Regions from separate parts of the Acidilutibacter cellobiosedens genome, predicted to be linked through region 2. Evidence: riboswitches for the same ligand, from Rfam matches in the RefSeq annotation. Region 2 holds a riboswitch; each other region holds the start of a gene.
The links. Region 2 has a riboswitch for S-adenosylmethionine ahead of metK (methionine adenosyltransferase). Riboswitches for the same ligand answer to the same signal wherever they lie in the genome.

Region 1 (3,442 bases), 1.6 Mb from region 2:
CCTTCTTAGTTTCATTATAAAAAACAGTGTCATTATAATTTTCTATATCTTCAAATATAATTTTATCTAAAACTTTATCTATGGTTGTCGTCATTTTTTTCTTGAAATTCCGTATATCGGTTTTATTATTCTTATAATCCCGAATAGAATCAAGCAGTACCTCTGTTTCTTTATTTATCGTGGAATCTTCAAATATATCATTGGGGGCATAATCTTTAGGTATATCTTTAGATACAAACATGCTGCTGAATATACTTCCTGTTAAAATAAAATCAACTTTGGTCTTAATTTCTGCAGGTAAATCGTATAAATGTATTTTCAATATCTTAACACTGTCCATTACATATGCACCATAAGCCGACGCACAACTGTATTTGATTGCATTCTTCAGTTTTCCTATATTTCCCGATATATTGATCTTTAATAAAACATCCATCACCTGTTTACTGACAACAATATCTATTCCGATATTTTTTGATTCTTCCTGATAAAAATTGTATATCATCTGCAATTTTTCCTGAACAGGCCTTCTGAACAAATCCGGTATGCTTACAACTAAAGGTATACGACGTAAAAATGTGTTAATAAGACTCAAAGACGGTTCTTCCGTCGTAGCAAAGATAAATCTAACCTTTGATGACCTCCAATTGTTAGACTCTCCTAATCTTCTGAATATTCCTTTATCAAGAAATAAAAAAAGTTTCTCCTGTCCTTCCGGAGTCAGCCTATGAACTTCATCTAAAAACAAATAACCTCCATTAGCTTCCTCCAACAACCCTATTTTATCCTTATCAGCACCTGTAAAAGCACCTTTCACAAAACCAAATAAATTTGCCGACAACAATTCCGGATTGTCTGCATATTCTGCACAATTAAATATGACATAAGGAGCATCTTCGGCTATTATTTTGTTATTCTTTGCATATTCATATATAACTTGTGCCATAAAACTTTTACCTGTACCGCTATTTCCTATAAGAAGCAGGGGAAGACCGTCAGGAGGATATGTAGCAGCCGACTTGCACATTTTGACCTGTTCTCTAAGACTTCCATGACTTCCTATTATCTTGTCAAAGGGATCGTATTTTTCAACTGCCGTTCCTCTTCCGATTTCCACATGACCAATCGTTTTCTGCAATATAGAATTATTTTCATAGGCATCCCTGTCTATGAAATAAACAGGTCTCGTATTAATTTTTATTGCTTTGCCTTCCATATACAATTCATTCAGCAAATGACTTGCAACATTTCTTTTGATATTTAATTCTTTTGATATTTCGCTGGCAGTTACACCTCTCTTTTTGTTATTACACAAATCTAAAGACATAACTTTTAAAAAATTATATACTTTATCCTTGTTCCTTTTCATACTTATCTTATTCTCCTTCTTTGCTAAACATTAAATTTTATATTTTAACGTTTAGCTGCCACATAAAATTGTACTTAAAATATTTCTTATTATTTTGTTATTTAATCCATTATACCCTATTTAAGCCTTATATGCTATAAAGTAAAGTGACGATGGATTATAAAAAAATTTGTTGACATTTTTAAATAATGCTTGTATAATTCATTATTAATAATTGAATATGAAAAACTTCTTATCCAGAGAGGTGGAGGGACTGGCCCTATGAAACTTCGGCAGCGGATTCTTTTCATTAGAGAATGCTGTGCCAATTCCAGCAAGCTTTATAGCTTGGAAGATAAGAAGAGCGAATGTATCATCTTTTGATATAAACCTCTTCTTACTTTAAATTAAGAAGAGGTTTTTCATTTTCATAATATGTCAGAAGAAGGTGATGCTTAAAATGTCAGAAGAAATAAAACAAAAGATTTTAAAAGATGTAGAATCCAATAGTTCTAAGTATATTTCCATAAGTCATGAGATTCACGATCACCCTGAAATAGGAAATGAGGAAATCTTGGCCAGTAATCTATTAACACAGCTTTTAATATCAGAAGGTTTTTGCGTAGAAAAAAATGTAGCAGGTCATCCCACAGGATTTATTGCAAAAAAGGAATCTTCTCATTTATCGGGGCCTACCATTGGATTTTTAGCCGAATATGATGCACTTCCTAAATTAGGTCATGCTTGCGGCCATAACATCATAGGAGTCAGTAGTGCCGCGGCAGCAATTGCTTTAGGAAAAGTATTGGACGAAACGGGAGGAAAAGTTGTAGTTTTAGGCACTCCTGCCGAGGAAGGAGGAAATAACGGAAGTGCCAAAGGAAGTTTTGTAAAGCATAATCTATTGAAAGGAATCGATGCTTGTTTAATGGTTCATCCCGGAAATAAAACATATACTACAGGAAAATCTCTTGCGGTAAATCCCCTTGATTTTGAATTCATAGGAAAATCCGCTCATGCATCAGCAGCTCCCGAAAAGGGGATTAATGCCTTAGATGGAGTTATACTTTTATTTAATGGGATAAATGCTCTGCGTCAGCATGTAACAAGTGATGTAAGAATTCATGGAATAATTACCCATGGTGGAGATGCGCCTAATATTATACCTGAATATGCCAAAGCCCGCTTTTTCATAAGAGCAGATACAAAAATTAAATGCGACAAAGTCACTCAAAGAATAAAAGGCATTGCTAATGGTGCCGCTCTTGCTACCGGAGCAAAGGTAAATATTATTGAATTTCAAAATTCAGTTGATAATATTCTGCCTAATAAAAAATTTGACGATGTTTTTAAAGAAATCTGAGAATCCTTTGGTTTAGATATTCATTCGCCGGAAAATAAAGCCAGTGGATCCAGTGATGTTGGAAATATCAGTCACGTAGTGCCAACTATTCAGCCTTCAGTTAAAATAGGTCCTGACAATTTAGTAGGACATACAATAGAATTTAGGGAAGCCGCTCGTTCAAAGGATGGTGACAGAGCCCTCTTATTAGGAGCTAAAACATTGGCTTTAACAGGATTAAAATTAATTTTAAATAAAAAATTGTTGAAAGAAATTAAAGACGAGTTTGAATATCAATTAAAGAATGAAGCTAATGAATTTTAACAATTTAATTTTGTAACATATTTAAAATTGTAAGTTTCTTTTTTAATATAAATTAACTCCTCCAAATTTTTTGAAACTCATCTTACGGAAAATCCAAATTAGGATAAATGGAATTTTCATATAGTTAAAAAAATAATACGGATTTTAAAAAATCCGTATTATTTTTTAGTTTTGTAAATTTTATGATAATAATACTTCAACAAATAAATTGATTTTAGCTAAATATTCCCGTACTTAAATATCTCTCTCCATTATCCGGAGCAATAGCCAATACAGTTTTGCCTTTTCCTAATTTCTTTGCCCATTGTAGTGCTGCATAGACCGCTGCTCCCGATGAAATTCCTACAAGTATCCCTTCTTCCCTTGCCAGTTGTCTTGTAGTTTCAATGGCATCTTCATTAAATACCGTATTTATATCATCCAATAAA
Region 2 (3,442 bases):
CGCTGGAGAGATGTTTCGAATTTTTTGTTTCATATATTACAGTAGGCATAACAGGATTAGTAGCTACAGTAAAAGCTGGGGAAGCTGCGGATAATATTGAAACGAGTACTAAGAGTAATATAAAAGATTTTTTAATTTCTTTTTTCATTAATGTCACCTCACTTGTTTTTTATTAATATTTACTTAAGGGAACCCCCTAAAAATATTATATAATTTAAATATCTCAAATTGATTACAAAATCATTACAATCATTTGACAAAGGAAAAAAATAACGAACAAAAAGAATTATATCTCCTTGTTCGCCATCAGTCGGGGTGGAGGGATTCGAACCCCCGGCCCCATGGTCCCAAACCACGTGCGCTACCAAGCTGCGCTACACCCCGTAACTATTATAGTATAATGTATCTTACGATTTCGTGCAACGTGACAAAATAAGTTAAATGGGAGATTTATTCATTTATAGATTAAGTATCCTTGAGAAATCAGCATTTTTCTCACTGTATCTATTGATTTGAAAGGGAAGTAAGAAATTATATTATGATGTTCAATTATATGAACAGAAATTCTTTCTAATCATATTCTATATTAAATCAATTAAATATATAAGGGGGAAAATTGTATGAAACAAATGGGTGGTAATGAGATAATACATGGAGGATATGCGGACCCGTCTCCATATCCGGAAATTAAAGTTCTGGGAGAAAATAAACTCTATGCGGAGATTCTGATGGATGACTATGCAGGAGGGGTTAGTGAATTTACAGCAATAAATCAGTACTTATATCATTATTTTATTTCCAACAAAGAAGCGGAAGAAGTCGCTAATATGTGGGAACGTATATCTATCACGGAAATGCATCATATGGAGATGTTAGCAGAAACCATTTTACTGTTGGGAGGCAATCCTATATACAGAGGGAGCCAAAATACAAATTGCTGTTGTTGGAATGCGGGATATGTATATTATGGATGTAACTTATGTGGCCGGCTTCATGCGGATCTTATGTCTGAATACGAAGCAATTCGAAACTATGAGAGACATATCAAAGAGATTAATGACCCTTATGTTCAGGCGATTTTGGCGAGAATTATTTTGGATGAAAAAGTTCATATTGAACATTTTAATAAGGCTATTGGAAAGTATTGCGGCTGGTAATTGAGCATTGATATTTTTTATTGACGAATCATTTTAGCAGTGTTATAATTTAGTCAAGTTCTTATATTGGAAATAATTGAATAAAAATCTTGAACCTTATCAAGAGTGGTGGAGGGAATGGGCCCTATGAAACCCGGCAACCTGAAATGTGTACTTACTTCAATGGTGCTAAATCCCACAGAAATGTTGTTCTGAAAGATGAGGTGCATTTGTTGCCTTTTCTTCGGAAGAGGTTTTTTTATTTAAAAAAACAGAAAATCAAGGAGGCATTTGTATGAAAAGATGGTTGTTTACTTCGGAATCCGTAACAGAGGGACATCCTGATAAAATCTGCGATCAGATATCGGATGCCATATTGGATGCTATATTAGAAAAGGATCCGGAGGCAAGAGTTGCTTGTGAAACAAGTGTTACTACAGGACTTATACTGGTGGTTGGTGAAATATCCACAAAATGTTATGTAGATATACCTAAGGTTGTAAGAAAGACTGTTAAGGAAATAGGATATACCAGAGCAAAATATGGTTTTGATGCGGATACATGTGCGGTAATTACTTCAATTAATGAGCAGTCCCCCGACATAGCTATTGGTGTAAATAAAGCATTGGAGCAGAGAGAATTGAGTGAAGATGAATTAGACAGTATCGGTGCCGGTGATCAGGGAATGATGTTTGGATTTGCCTGCAATGAAACGCCGGAACTAATGCCTCTGCCTATATCTTTGGCTCACAAGTTATCAAAGAGATTGGCGGAAGTCAGAAAAAATCATACGCTTCCCTATTTGAGGCCAGACGGGAAGACTCAGGTAACTATTGAATATGAAGACGGAAAGCCCGTAAGAGTTGAAAATGTTGTAGTGTCCGCTCAGCATTGTTCAGATATTGATTTACCAACTATCAGAAAGGATATAATAGAAAATGTTATAAGTAAGATAATACCCTTAAATATGATAGATGAGAATACCAAATACTATGTAAATCCTACTGGAAGGTTTGTTATCGGAGGTCCAATGGGGGATTCGGGACTTACGGGAAGAAAGATAATAGTCGATACTTACGGAGGCTATTGCAGACATGGAGGAGGGGCCTTTTCGGGTAAGGATCCTACAAAAGTAGATCGTTCTGCAGCCTATGCCGCGAGATATGTGGCAAAAAACATAGTAGCCGCAGGAATTGCGGAAAAATGTGAAGTAGGACTTGCTTATGCCATAGGAGTGGCAAGACCTCTGTCAATTTATGTGGAGACCTTTGGAACAGGAAAATTGACTGATAATGAAATTGAGAGCTTAGTTAACAAACATTTTGATTTGAGGCCTGCTGCAATCATCAGAGATTTGAATTTAAGAAGACCTATATATAGACAAGTTGCAAGCTACGGTCATTTTGGAAGGCCGGATTTGGATCTTCCTTGGGAAAGAACTGATAAAGTAGAAGAATTGAGAAAAGACGGATTTAAACTTTAATACCATTGAAAAATTTTTAAAATTTAGAAGACATGAGTTAGTTTTAAACTGATCTTATGTCTCATTTTTTATATGAAGTTAAATAATTAAATTTTACCGATATAACGGTAAGATTAATATAAATAAAACGATTTCATAATACTATAATTATAAATAGATTATAAATATAGCTAAAATGTGATACTTATCAACGAGACAATTAAAGGAGGATATAATTGGATATTTTTAAGAAGGATTATATATTTTTAGATATTGGTTTAAAAGACAAAGAAAACAGTATTGATTTTATTGCCGGTAAGGCTGTTGAACTAAGCATATCCAATGACAAAGATCAAACAAAAAAAGATTTATGGAGCAGAGAAAGGGCATTTAATACCGCCATTGATGAAACAATAGCAATACCACACACTAAGTCGGAATCAATTAACCTTCCGGCGATATTCATCATAAAGTCGAAGAACATCATTGACTGGGGCGGAAAGAATATTAAACTGATTATATCCTTTTTGACTCCTAAAGAAAATAAGGACAATATCCATTTAACCATGTTGTCTAAAATATCCAGGAAACTTGTGGATGATAAATTTAAGACTACTTTAAACGAGTCTGATGATATTAATTTAATATATGAATTAATTATGAGTGCTTTAAATTCTTAAAATTGAAAGGAGAGAATATTATGGCAAAGAAAATTATAGGCTTATGTGCTTGTCCTATGGGACTTGCCCATACTTTTATGGCTGCCGAAGCATTAGAGAAAGCGGCAAAGGAAAAAGGGTATGATGTAAAGATTGAAACTCAAGGAGCAGATGGAATTCAAAAC
Region 3 (3,442 bases), 700 kb from region 2:
CATTTTATATTCCCTCCTTTTTAGCCTCACTGGACTATTTTAAATGAAAAGGACATAAAAAAACCTTCCTCAAAAGGAAGGCACAGCTTAGCTTGCCTATACTTTCCTTTTTGATCTCTCAGGATCAATTTAAAGGTATTTTTATGGTGCACAAGGAGGGACTCGAACCCTCAAAACTACGAACCTGAATCGTATACGTATGCCAATTCCGTCACTCGTGCAATTACATATATTCTAACATAGAATAATTAATCTTTCAAGAAAAATATTTTTTGTTTTATATATCCATTTTTCTAATTTTTATAATACAGAAGATAAATATATTCGAACTTCTTCCAAACTATTAAATACCTTGTCTGCTGAAGATTCAATTTCTTTGTTTCTTACCATATCGGGAACAAGAAAAACATTAATCCCTGCATTTTTTGCAGCTTTTATCCCCGGTAAAGAATCTTCCAAAACTAACGCTTTTGAAGTATCCACATTGGCTTTGCTACAAGCCTTTAGTAATATTTCGGGATTCGGTTTACCGTTTAAAACCTCGTCTCCGGAAACAATTATATCTATATGGTCCGTCAAATTTTCAAGTTTTAAATATTTTTCTACAGTTTTCCGATAACTTGAAGATGCCACAGCAATTTTAATATCTTTATTCCTTAAAAAATTTATCAGAGAATCCAGCCCTTTCTTTTTACGGACGGTCTTATTCTTATCTATAATCTCTCCTCTTACCTTCTTCATATAATTTCTCCATTCATTTATAGGAGCAGCTTCCCCATATATGTATCTCAGTTCTTTTAATAGATCTTCTTCTGTTTTACATATAAGCCCTTCATATGTTTCTGAACTTATCTCAAATTTATACTTTTCAGCTGCTACCTTCCAAGCTTCGTATGATATTCTTTCTGTATCAAACATCAATCCGTCCATGTCAAAAATAGTTAACAATAAATCCATTGCCTTGACCCTCCTGCAAATTTATTTAAGTCTCATGCTTCAAATGTTGAAGACATCCTAATATATTTTAACTCAAGTGTATTTTATATTCAATACATTAGAAATATCTAATCAATTGTTTCCATTCTAAAAATCCCTTGAAATGAAATATTATCTCATTTCAAGGGATTTCAAAAAAGTATATTCTCCTATTTGGATTTAATGCATATTCATTCCTGAAGTCCCGGACATTCCAGATGAAAGGCCGGTTTTAACAGTCTGAATAGATTTTTGATCAGCAGGAGGAGCCGGATTATAGTATCCTTTTTTTTCTGCTATTTGGAATAACTGATATTGAAATTGTTCCGCTTCATTTCTAAGTTGCTGCAATGTGCTCCTCAATTGCTGATTGGAACATTCCGTTATAGCTTTGGTATAAGATTCTATACTGGCTTTCGTTCCTGTCAAAACATCACTTACCATATCTTTTTCTTGCATATTATCCCTCCTTAATTTTTATAGTGAATTTGTTAAATTAGATGCGGTAGTTTGAGCATCTTGCCCGGACTGCTTAAACATCTGTTTAAGCTGAGCATCGTGACATTGATTAGAGTATAGATCAAATTTGGCAGCCATCGTTTGATGACAACTTGCAATTTCCCTTATGCTTTGAAGTTCACTTTGATTAATATTTCCTAAATTAACAGTATTTTTAAGCGCCATAAAATTTCTCCTTTCCACAAAATATTTTGTTCCTTAAATATTTTGTGTCTTTAGTTTGTCTATTATTCATTTAAGATTTTAGAATAGTTTTTTATTCATAGAAAAATACTTTAACTATAATAAAATATTATAAAAAAATTTTTAATGGAAACATAGTTTTTAATTTTTAAAAAATATTGACAAAAACTTAAATTACTATTAGAATATTTATTATACAAATTAATAGTAAGTTTAAACTCTTATCTAGAGAGGTGGAGGGACTGGCCCGATGAAACCCGGCAACCTGTGTAAATACAAGGTGCCAATTCCTACGGTAATACTTGCCGAGAGATGAGAGGGGATATAGTCCTCTTTCTTCCGAAAAGAGGTTTTTTTATTTAAAAAACCTTAAATCATTGAGAGAGGTATTTTATTGTCTTTATTACTTCACAGAGTAATTCTTTAAAGGGGTGAATTTGTTGATTACCATTGAAAACTTATCAAAAACTTATATACAAGATAATAAAAAAATTATTGCTTTAAAAAATATAAATTTAAACATAGAAAAAGGTGAGATATTTGGAATAATAGGGTTGAGCGGTGCAGGTAAATCAACTCTTATCAGATGTATAAATCGTCTTGAAGAACCTGACAGCGGAAAAATAATAATTGATAATGTGAATATCACAAATTTGAATAAAAATGAACTGAGAGAAGAAAGAAAGGGAATAGGAATGATATTTCAGAGCTTTAACCTTCTTTCCTCAAAAAATGTATACGATAATATAGCCTTTCCATTGCGATTGGAAAAAATGGATAAAAAAGACATAGATAAAAGAACAAAAGAACTCGTGAAATATGTTGAATTAGAAGATAAAATAAATTCCTATCCAGCCCAGTTAAGCGGGGGTCAAAAACAAAGAGTAGCAGTAGGAAGAGCATTAGCAAATAACCCTAAAGTACTCCTCAGTGATGAAGGTACTTCCGCATTGGATCCGATAACCACCAAATCGATTTTGGCATTGCTAAAAAAAATAAGAGATGAATTCAATGTCACCATAATCATGATTACTCATCAAATGGAAGTGGTTAAGGATATTTGTGACAGAGTCGCTATCATAGAAAACGGTAAAATAATAGAATCAAATACTGTCGAAGAATTATTCAGACATCCTAAGACAAAAATTAGTCGTTCTTTTATAAACAGCCTGAATATAAACACCGATGAATTCGTTCCACTGCCTAAAATTGATCACGGAAAATTAATAAGACTAAGCTTTAGTAAAGAAAACGCAAGAAAACCGGTTGTATCCGATATGATAAAAAAATTTAATATTTCTGTAAACATACTTTCCGGAAATATTTACGATCTAAATAAAACGAGCGTTGGATATTTGATTGTTCAAGTAGACGGAGAAAATGAAGAAATAGAAAAGTCCCTATCTTGGCTTAATAATCAAGGTATCAATTTCGAGGTGATTTAAATGGGGCAACTGGTATATGAAGCAACTTTAGAAACTATATATATGGTATTTTTCTCTACTATATTTTCTCTCCTTTTAGGATTCCCTTTAGGTGTATTATTAACAATTACCGAAAGAGGCGGAATATGGGAGAAGCTTATGTTAAATCAGATTCTGGAAGGAATAATCAATATTCTAAGATCCTTTCCTTTTATCATACTCATGATCCTCGTTTTTCCCGTATCCAGAATTATTGTGGGAACGACCATCGGAACGACTGCTACAATTGTCCCTCTTTCCATTTCTGCCGCTCCATTCGTTGCAAGAGTAATAGAAGAGGC
Region 4 (3,442 bases), 1.0 Mb from region 2:
ATATCTAAGGTGAAAGTCCAAAGGGGCGTAGTTACCAACGAACCCGATAGCGACTTGCAAGTTTCACATCGTGAGGTGTGGGAGAGAGGAAGCAATAGCGAAATCGTGGCTTGACGAACAGAAACAGAATATAAGGCGTGAAAGGCGGATAAGTTGGCTTAAGACAATAAAGTCCAAAAAGGTAACCGTAACCCTAAAGCGTAAATTCTGCAAGTAAACGAGGAAAGATATATGGATTAACCCGTGAGGTCTCACGAGCGATACAGTAGTAACAACGAATCATGAGAAGTCAGCAGAGGTCATAGTAGCTAAATAAGTTTTGGCGAAGGACTAAACAATTAAAAAGCACAATACAAAATGGATGTAGCGTGGATAGTCTGATTGATACAGGTGAAAACGTAAAAGGAATCCAAGGTCAATAAATTAAGGCGATTTCCAAGCTAGCGAAAAGGGAGTAGAATGCACATTATGACAACTTTACTGGACAAAATTCTGGACAGACAAAATATGTATCAAGCCTTTAGAAGTGTATGTTCAAACAAAGGCGCAAGTGGAGTTGATGGAATAACTATCAATGAAATTGACGGATATATTAGAGAAAATTGGCAAAGAATTAAAGTCGAGATAGAGGAAAGAAGTTACAGACCACAACCAGTTTTAAGAGTAGAAATTCCAAAACCTAATGGAGGTACCAGAAAGTTAGGAATACCTACAGCCATGGATAGGATAATACAACAGGCAATAGTGCAAGTCTTAAGTCCTATTGCAGAAAAAGAATTCTCAGGAACCAGTTATGGATATAGACCAGGCAGGAACTGTGAAATGGCGGTAGTAAAACTACTGGAATATTTTAACGATGGGTATCTATGGGTAGTAGATATTGACCTGGAAAAATTTTTTGATACTGTTCCGCAAGACAAACTGATGAGTTTGGTACACAATATCATAAATGATCCTGACACTGAGTCATTAATCCGAAAGTTTCTTCAAGCAGGAATAATGGACAAAGGTGAATATCGGCCATCAAAAAGGCAATGGGGATTACAAAAGTTAGGAGTTAACAAGGACCTAGCAAGATTAACCTCATATTGCGGAGACAGGTACTATTTTGTAGCAACAAAAACTTGTGTATCAAGAGCAATTTCTAAGGCTATATTAACCCAAAGAGGATTAATCAGTCCATTAGATTACTATGAGCACAGGCGTAATGTTAGATTTAATTGAACCGCCATATACGGAACCGTATGTACGGTGGTGTGAGAGGGCAATTTATTTTGCCCTACTCGATTTGTGAAAAAGGCTTCTATTGAAGTACTAATAAATTGAAGCGGCCTTTTTTGAAACTAATTTAAGGTTAAGTTTACGTTAAGGTAAAATAGGATTTTCCTATGGGTTATGAAAAGTTAATTTTGATTCTTATCGAGAGAGGCAGAGGGACTGGCCCGATGAAGCCCGGCAGCCTGAATAATATGAAAGTATATTATTTAAAGGTGCCAAATCCTGCAAACCATGATGGTTTGAGAGATAAGAAAGCATGCCAGTTAGATTATTAACCTGCTTTCTTATTAAGAAAGTAGGTTTTTAATTGTGAAAAAGGCTTTTATTGAAGTACTAATAAATTGAAGCGGCCTTTTTTGAAAACCTATTTAAGGTTAAGTTTACATTAAGTTTTCCTATGACTTATAGGTGTGCTTTCGTGTTAATAAAGGGGATGATAAAAATATGTTGTAACGATATTATAAGAAAAATTATTCACAGTAATTTAATAATAAAAGGAGAGATAAGCATGAAAAATAGAATAAGATTAATTTTATTGATATTGGTATTGGCTTTAATGTTTGCAGGTTGCTCAAAAGAAACTTCAAAGGAAGAAAGTGTACCCGAATCCGGTGAAAAATCTTCTGATTCTGCTGAAAAATTGGCTGACAAGCAAGAATTGAACTGGGTTATTTCAAGTGAATTGCCTACTGCAGATTCTGTTAAATCTTATGATACATTGAGTTCTTCCCAAATTGAAATATTTGCAGAAGGTTTATATAAAATTGACGGAGATAATAAAACCGTTCCAGTAGAGGCAGAAGGGGATCCTCAAATCAGTGAAGACGGTTTGGTGTACACTATTAAACTTAAGGATAATTTGAAATGGGCAAACGGAGATCCATTGACCGCTAAAGACTATGTTTTTGCATGGAGACGGTTATTTGCACCGGAAACGGCGGCCCAAAGCGCAAGTACATTTTTCAACATAAAGAATGCCAAAGCAATTAATGAAGGGACAAAAGATCCTTCGGAATTAGGAGTTGAAGCCGTCAGTGATACGGAACTCAAAGTAACCCTTGAATATCCGGATACGTATTTTACATCTTCATTATCATCTGTAAATTTATTTCCTCAGAATGAAGCATTTGCAACATCTAAGGGGGAAGCATACGGAACAACAAGTGAAAATACTTTAGGAAATGGCCCCTTTGTCCTGAAAGACTGGGATGGTACAGGTCTTACATGGAATTATCAAAGGAATGAAAATTATTGGGATAAGGATAATATAAAACTTAATAAAATCAATATTCAGGTTGTTAAAGAAACGGGAACTGGAATTAATCTGTACGAATCAGGAGCTATTGACGCTACATCTTTATCTGGAGATTATATCAGTCAGTATATAAATAATGATGACTTTCTTTCGGTACTTACTCTGACAGATTCTAATCTTGAATTTGGCATAAGTTCAAGCCCCACTCTGCAAAATGAAAATTTCAGAAAGGCAATTTCACTGGCAATCAATAGAGATGAGTTGGTAAACAACATACTTGTCGATGGCTCAAGACCTTTAACGGGAATTATTCCTAAAGGAATTGCGACGAATCCAGATACAGGGAAGGATTTTTCGGATGAAGCAGGTGTCTTGGTAAAAACGGATGTTGAGGAAGCGAAAAAACTGTGGGAAAAGGCTAAAAGCGAATTGGGAGTGGAAAAAGTTGAATTGACGTTAATCACCAGTGATACGGAAGGAGCCAAAAGAACGGGGAATATTTGCAAAGTCAATTAGAGACTAATTTATCGGGACTGACTATTAATTTGAGCAATGTTCCCGCAAAAGTTCGTTTTGAAAAGATGATGGCTTATAATTTTGATTTGGCTCTCGGCGGTTGGACCGGAGATTTTGATCCGGTTAGTTACTTGAATCTGTTTTTCTCAACATATGAACATAATCACGGGCAGTATAAAGACTCCAAATATGACGCGCTAATTACAAAGATTAAAACTGATGATTCAACAGATCCTCAAAAAAGATGGAAGGATTTGCAGGAGGCACAGAAATATATTTTGAGTAAGGCAGTTGTTGCTCCTTTATACCAGGGAGCGTCAAGTTATTTGATAAACCCAAAGGTTAAAGGAATCGTTACTCACAACTTAGGTACTCCATTAGAGATTACCCATG

Region 1: another riboswitch for S-adenosylmethionine. It lies ahead of EQM13_RS13895 (M20 family metallopeptidase); the one in region 2 lies ahead of metK (methionine adenosyltransferase).
Region 3: another riboswitch for S-adenosylmethionine. It lies ahead of EQM13_RS06550 (methionine ABC transporter ATP-binding protein); the one in region 2 lies ahead of metK (methionine adenosyltransferase).
Region 4: another riboswitch for S-adenosylmethionine. It lies ahead of EQM13_RS16585 (peptide ABC transporter substrate-binding protein); the one in region 2 lies ahead of metK (methionine adenosyltransferase).

Annotation. Positions count from the first base shown of each region.
Region 1 covers NZ_CP035282.1:2,890,712-2,894,153, forward strand. Annotated here, with positions in the region: gene EQM13_RS13890 (sigma 54-interacting transcriptional regulator) at 1-1,369, opposite strand, end outside; SAM riboswitch class I at 1,599-1,710, shown strand; gene EQM13_RS13895 (M20 family metallopeptidase) at 1,809-2,711, shown strand; gene EQM13_RS18755 (hypothetical protein) at 2,790-3,014, shown strand; gene cysK (cysteine synthase A) at 3,229-3,442, opposite strand, start outside.
Region 2 covers NZ_CP035282.1:698,275-701,716, forward strand. Annotated here, with positions in the region: gene EQM13_RS03315 (phosphodiester glycosidase family protein) at 1-148, opposite strand, end outside; tRNA gene EQM13_RS03320 (tRNA-Pro) at 311-384, opposite strand; gene EQM13_RS03325 (ferritin-like domain-containing protein) at 621-1,157, shown strand; SAM riboswitch class I at 1,251-1,362, shown strand; gene metK (methionine adenosyltransferase) at 1,432-2,619, shown strand; gene EQM13_RS03335 (PTS sugar transporter subunit IIA) at 2,835-3,278, shown strand; gene EQM13_RS03340 (PTS fructose transporter subunit IIB) at 3,299-3,442, shown strand, end outside.
Region 3 covers NZ_CP035282.1:1,395,421-1,398,862, reverse strand. Annotated here, with positions in the region: gene pyrB (aspartate carbamoyltransferase) at 1-3, opposite strand, end outside; tRNA gene EQM13_RS06570 (tRNA-Leu) at 145-221, opposite strand; gene EQM13_RS06565 (HAD family hydrolase) at 301-957, opposite strand; gene EQM13_RS06560 (spore coat protein) at 1,156-1,434, opposite strand; gene EQM13_RS06555 (hypothetical protein) at 1,453-1,659, opposite strand; SAM riboswitch class I at 1,896-1,996, shown strand; gene EQM13_RS06550 (methionine ABC transporter ATP-binding protein) at 2,118-3,122, shown strand; gene EQM13_RS06545 (methionine ABC transporter permease) at 3,123-3,442, shown strand, end outside.
Region 4 covers NZ_CP035282.1:3,426,715-3,430,156, reverse strand. Annotated here, with positions in the region: gene EQM13_RS16590 (reverse transcriptase domain-containing protein) at 469-1,224, shown strand; SAM riboswitch class I at 1,414-1,531, shown strand; gene EQM13_RS16585 (peptide ABC transporter substrate-binding protein) at 1,787-3,049, shown strand; gene EQM13_RS16580 (periplasmic substrate-binding domain-containing protein) at 3,034-3,442, shown strand, end outside.